2 regions of the Thermobifida sp. genome follow, and region 1 is predicted to be linked to the other one. Evidence: riboswitches for the same ligand, from Rfam matches in the RefSeq annotation. Region 1 holds a riboswitch; the other holds the start of a gene.
The links. Region 1 has a riboswitch for cobalamin ahead of CW348_RS08040 (VWA domain-containing protein). Riboswitches for the same ligand answer to the same signal wherever they lie in the genome.
Positions count from the first base shown of each region.

Region 1 (3,405 bases):
CGGCAGTGGCCCGGCCGTCGGTGACGACCACGAGCAGGGCGCGGCGATCCGGGTCGCGTAACCGTTCGCGGCGCAGTGTCTCCGCGGCCTTCAATAGGCCCTCAGCTAGTGGGGTACGGCCTCCGGCAGGCAACTCCCGCAAGCGGGCTGCTGCTACGTCCACTGATCCGGTGGGTGGAAGTGTGAGCGTAGCCTCATGGTTTCGGAACGTGATCAACCCCACTCGGTCCCGTCTGCGGTAGGCGTCCAGCAGCAGTGCGAGAACAGCTGTCTTCACCTGGGACATGCGCCGCCGGGCAGCCATAGAACCGGAAGCGTCCACGCAGAGCAGCACCAGGTTGGATTCCTTGCCTTCACAGAGGGACCTGCGTAGATCACTGAGGGCAATAGAAAGCCGTGTGGTGTCCGGGGAAGAACGAGATGTCGCGTGCCGCAGCGCGGCTGTCCGAACCGTGGCGGCCAAGTGGATCGGCCCAGTTCCCCGGCCCGCGGGAACGTCGCCGACGGTGCGCCCCGATGTTGTGATAGCTCGTGAACGGCGGCCTAGCGTGCCTTTCCCCGTGCCAGCGACCGTGAAAAGCCGAGGGCGGTACGGTTCCTCGGGTGCTGTGACCGACACCGGGGCCGGAGCATCCGGCCGGGGATCGTCGTTGGACGAGGTGGGGGATCCGAGGCCGCTGGCGGGAGGGTCAGGAGTGGAGCCGGCGGTGGGCGGCGGAGTATCAGAACCGCTGTCCGATGGTGGACCGCCTGGCCCTCCGGAACCGTCCGGCCCAGGGTCCGGATCGTGATCTTCGCCGAGGATCTCGTCCAGCAGGCCCTCATCCATGCCGGGACTGTCGAAGGGGGTCCGCCTCCGTCGGTGCGGTAAGGCAAGGCGGGCGGCAGCGCGCACATCGGCTCGGGTGACGTCGGTGCGGCCACACCACGCGGCGTGGGCCACCGCGGCCCGGGCACACACTAGGTCGGCACGCATACCGTCCACATCGAACGCGGCGCACACCTCGGCGATAGCCAACAGTGCCTCCTGGCCGAGCACCACCTTGGGCAGCCGGAGACGTGCGTCCGCGATACGTTCCGCCAGTTGCTGCTCGGCAGTGGCGTAGGCGGAGGTGAAACCGGCGGGGTCGGCGTCGAAGGCGAGACGTCGACGGATGATCTCCGCCCGCACGGCCGGATCGCGGGGTGCTGCAACCTCCACGGACAAGCCAAACCGGTCCAACAGCTGGGGCCGTAGCTCCCCTTCCTCCGGGTTCATCGTTCCCACAAGGGTGAACCGGGCGGCGTGGCTGAGCGAGACACCGTCACGTTCCACGGTGGCCCGCCCCATCGCTGCCGCATCGAGGAGCAGGTCCACCAGGTGGTCGTGGAGTAGGTTGACTTCGTCGACGTAGAGGATGCCGCGGTTGGCACGGGCCAACAGTCCGGGCTCGTATTCGACACCGCTGCCCGACAGGGCTTTTTCCAGGTGTAGGGAGCCCACGACCCGGTCCTCGCCCGCGCCTACAGGAAGCTCCACGAGACGCACTGGGCGGGTCGCGGAAGCAACTGAAGGGGGATGCGGTCCGTCTGGACAGTCAGGGTCGGGGGCGGCAGGGTCGCAGGAAAACCGGCAGTCGGTGACTACGGTGATCGGGGGCAGCAGAGCTGCCTGCGCGCGTACCGCGGTTGATTTTGCGGTTCCCTTCTCGCCGCGGATAAGGACGCCCCCGATGTCAGGGCTGATACCGGTCAGAATGAGGGCCAGCACCAGGTCGTCCGAACCGACGATGGCGCTGAACGGATAGACGTGCACACGCTCCTCCACAGGCTCCCGCTGGGGGATCGGCAAAAACGGCAGCCATGCCGAGGCCGGTCTTCGGACTTCCTGATCAACACCGTCCGATCGCCTTCCCAGACTGCCGTCCAGTGGCTGCGCGATGCGCGTGATCGGCGGCTCCCAGGTCACCGCAGCGGGCCTGTGCCGGATTCGCACCGGCTTCCCGATTATCCCCGTGGATTGGGGCACCTCGGCGGTTCCGCCGTCGCCGAGTCTAGCCAGCGGCGGTCCGGGTGCCCAGAGCGCTGGGAGACTTCCCCGATCCGTGTTAAGGTGGCCCGCCATGAAGACACCGGTCACTGTCGTCGGCATAGGCGCTGATGGCTGGGAAGGGTTGCCGCCGGCGTCCCGCGACGCTATCCGCGAAGCCCAGGTACTCCTCGGCGGTACTCGACATTTGGCTTTGGTGCCCGACACGGGAGCGGTACGCGAACCGTGGCCGTCCCCGTTGCTGAGCGGTCTTCCAATGCTCCTGGACCGGTACCGTGACCGCCGTGTCGTCGTGCTGGCTTCCGGGGACCCCCTCCTGTCGGGGATCGGCACCACCCTGGTGCGACTGCTCGGCGCAGACCGGGTGCGGGTGCTGCCCGCGGTGAGCTCGGTCGCCCTGGCCCGGGCACGGATGGGGTGGAGCGCGGAGTCTGTGGATGTGGTGACGCTCGTGGGACGCGACGTCGACGCGGTGCGCCGCTACCTCACCCCCGGGCGGCGGCTGGTGGTGCTCTCCTCGGATGGGACGACGCCTGCCGCGGTCGCAGCCCGGCTGGTCGAACACGGCCTTGGCGATAGCCGCATGACGGTCCTGTCCGACCTGGGGAGCAGCAGAGAGGAACGGATCGAAGCCACCGCGGCCGAGTGGCGGGGCCGGGACGCGCCGCCGTTGAACGTGGTGTGCGTGGCGGTCACCGGAAACGGTGGGTACCCGCTTACCCCCGGGCTGCCGGATGAGGCGTTCGACCACGACGGGCAGCTCACCAAACGAGAGATACGGATTGCCGCGGTCTGTGCGCTCCGCCCCCAACCCCAGGCCCTGCTGTGGGATGTGGGAGCGGGAGCAGGGTCGGTGGCCGTGGAATGGCTGCGCGCCGACCCGCGGTGCCGGGCTGTTGCGATTGAGCGGCACCCCGAACGGGTGCACCGGATCACGCGTAACGCTGCCCGGCTTGGTGTGCCCTCCCTGCGCGTGGTCCACGGTAGTGCGCCTGACGCGCTGAGCGGACTGGAGCCACCCGATGCGGTGTTCGTCGGTGGTGGGGCTACCGACCCGTCCGTGCTGGACCGGTGCTGGGCGGCCCTGCGGCCCGGGGGCCGCATCGTAGTGCACGCCGTGACTTTGGAGACGGAAGCAGTCTTGGTGGAACGGTGGCGGCGCCACGGCGGAGAGTTGACACGCCTCTCGGTGGAACGGGCTGCCCCCCTGGGGTCGTTCACGGGATGGCGTCCGGCCCGTCCGGTTGTCCAGTGGGCCGCGACCAAAACAGATCAGGGAAGAGAGACATGACGGTTCATTTCGTGGGTGCTGGCCCCGGCGCAGCTGACCTGCTGACGCTACGCGCGGTCGAACTGCTGCGCACCACTCCTGTCTG
Region 1 is NZ_PITY01000020.1:682,182-685,586, reverse strand. It holds gene CW348_RS08040 (VWA domain-containing protein) at 1-1,795, opposite strand, end outside; cobalamin riboswitch at 1,832-2,027, opposite strand; gene CW348_RS08035 (bifunctional cobalt-precorrin-7 (C(5))-methyltransferase/cobalt-precorrin-6B (C(15))-methyltransferase) at 2,103-3,320, shown strand; gene CW348_RS08030 (cobalt-precorrin-4/precorrin-4 C(11)-methyltransferase) at 3,317-3,405, shown strand, end outside.

Region 2 (3,405 bases), 410 kb from region 1:
GTCCGCGCGATCACTGGGCGGGCAGAAGGGCTCCTGCGGGCCGCAGCCGCGGAACGCCGGGCCCGGGAGGAGGCGGCCCGTCGCCGACAGCGCCGCGCCGCCCAAGCCAAGGTCGCCCAGGCGGTCGCGGAAGGCGCCTCCCAGGCGCTGGCACGGATCACCGTCTCCCTCGCCGAAGCCGACGGGGAGCGTCGGCTCGCCGAGGAGCAGCGCGACGCCCGGGAAGCCGAACTCAAAACGGTTCGGGTGCGGATCCGGGAACTTTCCACGGAACTGGAGAAGCTGCGCTCCGCCGTGCACAGCGGGGAGATGGCCCGCGCCGAGCGCCGCCTGCGGCTGGAACAGTTGGAGACGCGCGCCCGTGAAGAGTGGGGCATGGAAGTGGAGACGCTCGTGGCCGAGTACGGCCCGCACGTGCCCGTGCCCCCGCCCCCCGGCACCCCGGAGGACGAGGCTGTCCCGGTGCCGTATGTGCGCGCAGTGCAGGAGAAGCGCGCGAAGACCGCGGAACGCCAGCTCAACCAGCTCGGCAAGATCAACCCGCTGGCGTTGGAAGAGTTCGCTGCCCTGGAGGAGCGGCACAACTTCCTCAACGCCCAGTTGGAGGACTTGAAGAAGACCCGCCGCGACCTGATGACCGTGGTCAAAGAGGTCGACGACCGGGTTCAGGAGATCTTCTCCGCCGCCTACGCCGACGTGGCACGGGAGTTCTCCCGCGTCTTCGCGCGCCTCTTCCCCGGAGGGGAGGGGCGGCTCGTCCTCACCGACCCCGACGACATGCTCACCACCGGGGTCGAAGTGGAGGCCCGCCCGCCCGGGAAGAAGGTGAAGCGCCTCTCCCTGCTCTCCGGTGGGGAGCGGTCACTGACCGCGGTCGCTTTCCTCGTCGCGATCTTCAAAGCCCGGCCGTCCCCGTTCTACGTGATGGACGAGGTGGAGGCCGCGCTGGACGACATCAACCTGCAGCGGCTGCTCGTGGTCTTCGAAGAGCTGCGGGCCACGTCCCAGCTCATCGTCATCACCCACCAGAAGCGCACCATGGAGATCGCTGACGCCCTGTACGGCGTGACGATGCAGGGCGACGGGATCTCCCAGGTGATCAGCCAGAAGCTGGAGCGGAAAGCGAGCTGACCTGGCCTGCATTGCTTCGGGGCGACAGCGAGGAGACCACGGCAGACTCCAGGGGAAAGCCCTTTTTGCCCTTTTGGTCCACCCTTCCTGGCGGACAAGATCAGCGGCGGCCTAAGATGGCCTGGTCGCGTCGTACTACGGCGGAAACGCACAGGTACGAGGCGATGGCACCACGTAAGCGAAGTCCGGTCTGAAACCGGCGCTGTCCCCGCAACTGTGACACTCCGCTCCCGCCCCGGCGGGAACGGAGTGGAGCCAGGTCGCCTTGCGTGGTCGCCGACGTTCACTGTTCTCGTGGGAAGAGCGGTCCGTCATTGCTGCGGGCTCTATTCCCCTGACGTGTGCCTAAGGAGCCCCAAGTGCGTGTTGCACGTCGCTTCACCGCGCTGTCGCTTCCTCTCCTGCTTGCCCTCGCCGCCTGCGGCTCCCCCGCTGAAGAACCCGCCGCGGACCAGTCGTCCAGCACAGGAGAGTTCCCCGTGACCGTCGCCGACGCGCGCGGTGACGTCACCATCGAAGAAAAGCCCACCCGCATCATCTCGCTGTCCCCGTCCCTGACCGAGATCCTGTTCGAGGTGGGCGCCGGCGACCAGGTCGTCGCCGTCGACGAATACTCCAACTACCCGCCGGAAGCCCCCACCACCGACCTGTCCGGGTTCACCCCCAACGTGGAGGCGATCGCCGACTACGAACCCGATTTGGTGGTGCTCTCCGGCGACAGCAGCGACATCACCGAACAGTTGGAGAAGCTCCACATCCCGGTCCTGCTGCTGCCCGCCGCCGAGAAACTGGAAGACACCTTCGCCCAGATGGAACTGCTGGGCGAAGCCACCGGCAACGCCGACGAAGGCATCGCCGCAGCCGAAGAACTGCGGGAACGCATGGACGCCATCGTCGCGGAGGTCGTCGACGACGGCGCAGCCGGGCTGAGCTACTACCACGAGATCGACGCCCAACTGTACTCGGTGACCTCCGACACCTTCATCGGGCAGATCTACGACCTGTTCGGCCTGGTCAACATCGCCGACGAAGCAGAAGACCCCGCGGGCGGCTACCCGCAACTGTCCGCGGAGTTCATCGTCGAACAAGACCCCGACCTCATCTTCGTCTCCTACCCGGGCGGCGTGGACGACGTCCTGGGCCGTCCCGCGTTCGCCACGGTGACCGCGGTGCAGCAGAAGAACGTGGTCGAAGTGGACGCCGACATCTCCTCCCGGTGGGGGCCGCGGGTCGCCGACTTCGTCGAGGAAGTGGCTGAGGCCATCGAAACGGCGCGCAGCGAATGATCAGTGAGCCCTTCCGAGCTGGCCCCCAGGCAGGGCTTCGGATGGGCGTCGGACGCCGGGACCTACTCGGCCCGCTCTGGCTCGGGGTGGGGCTGGTCGCCCTGTGCAGCGCGATGGTCCTGGGGATCAGCGCGGGCGCGGCCTCCCTCACCCCGGCCGAGATCGTCCGGGAGTTCCTGAGCCGCATCCCGTTCCTCGACGTGGAGTCCACGCTCAACGACCGGCAGCGGGCCGTGCTCGACCAACTGCGGGTGCCCCGGGTCGTCCTCGGTGCCCTGGTGGGCGGGCTGCTGGCCAGCGCCGGCGCCGCCTATCAGGGAGTGTTCCGTAACCCGCTGGCCGACCCCTACCTGCTGGGCGCGGCCAGCGGGGCCGGGCTAGGCGCGACCCTGGTCATCGTGGGCGGCGGATTCCTGCCGAGCGGGCCGCAGCTCATCCCGGTCGCCGCGTTCCTCGGGGCCCTGGTCGGGGTGATGTCCGCCTACCTGCTGGGACGCACGGCAGGGGGCGGCGGCACGGCATCCCTGCTGCTCGCCGGGGTCGCAGTGTCGTCCTTCCTCACCGCCACCCAGACGTTCATCCAGCAGGCGCGGATCGACGAGCTGCGGCGCGTCTACGCCTGGATGCTCGGCGGTCTGGGATACAGCGGCTGGGAAGGCCTGGGGCTGGTCGTGCCGTATGCGGCCGTGGCCATAGCGGTCCTGCTCGGCAGCGGATTCCTCCTCGACCTGCTCGCCCTCGGCGACGAGAAAGCCGTCAGCCTGGGAGTGCGGCCCGGCCTCGTCCGGATTGTCGTGATCTTCGCGGCGTCCCTGGCCACCGCCTCAGCCGTCGCGGTCAGCGGCCTGATCGGCTTCGTGGGCCTCGTCGTCCCGCACATCGTGCGCCGCCTGGCCGGCCCCGGCTACCGGCGCATCCTCCCAGTGTCGCTGCTGTTCGGCGGAGCCTTCCTCGTCGTCGCGGACATCGCGGCCCGCACCCTGCTCGC
Region 2 is NZ_PITY01000020.1:276,731-280,135, reverse strand. It holds gene smc (chromosome segregation protein SMC) at 1-1,131, shown strand, start outside; cobalamin riboswitch at 1,274-1,414, shown strand; gene CW348_RS06290 (ABC transporter substrate-binding protein) at 1,491-2,417, shown strand; gene CW348_RS06285 (iron ABC transporter permease) at 2,459-3,405, shown strand, end outside.
Region 2: linked by a shared signal. The riboswitch ahead of CW348_RS06290 (ABC transporter substrate-binding protein) and the one ahead of CW348_RS08040 (VWA domain-containing protein) in region 1 are both predicted to bind cobalamin.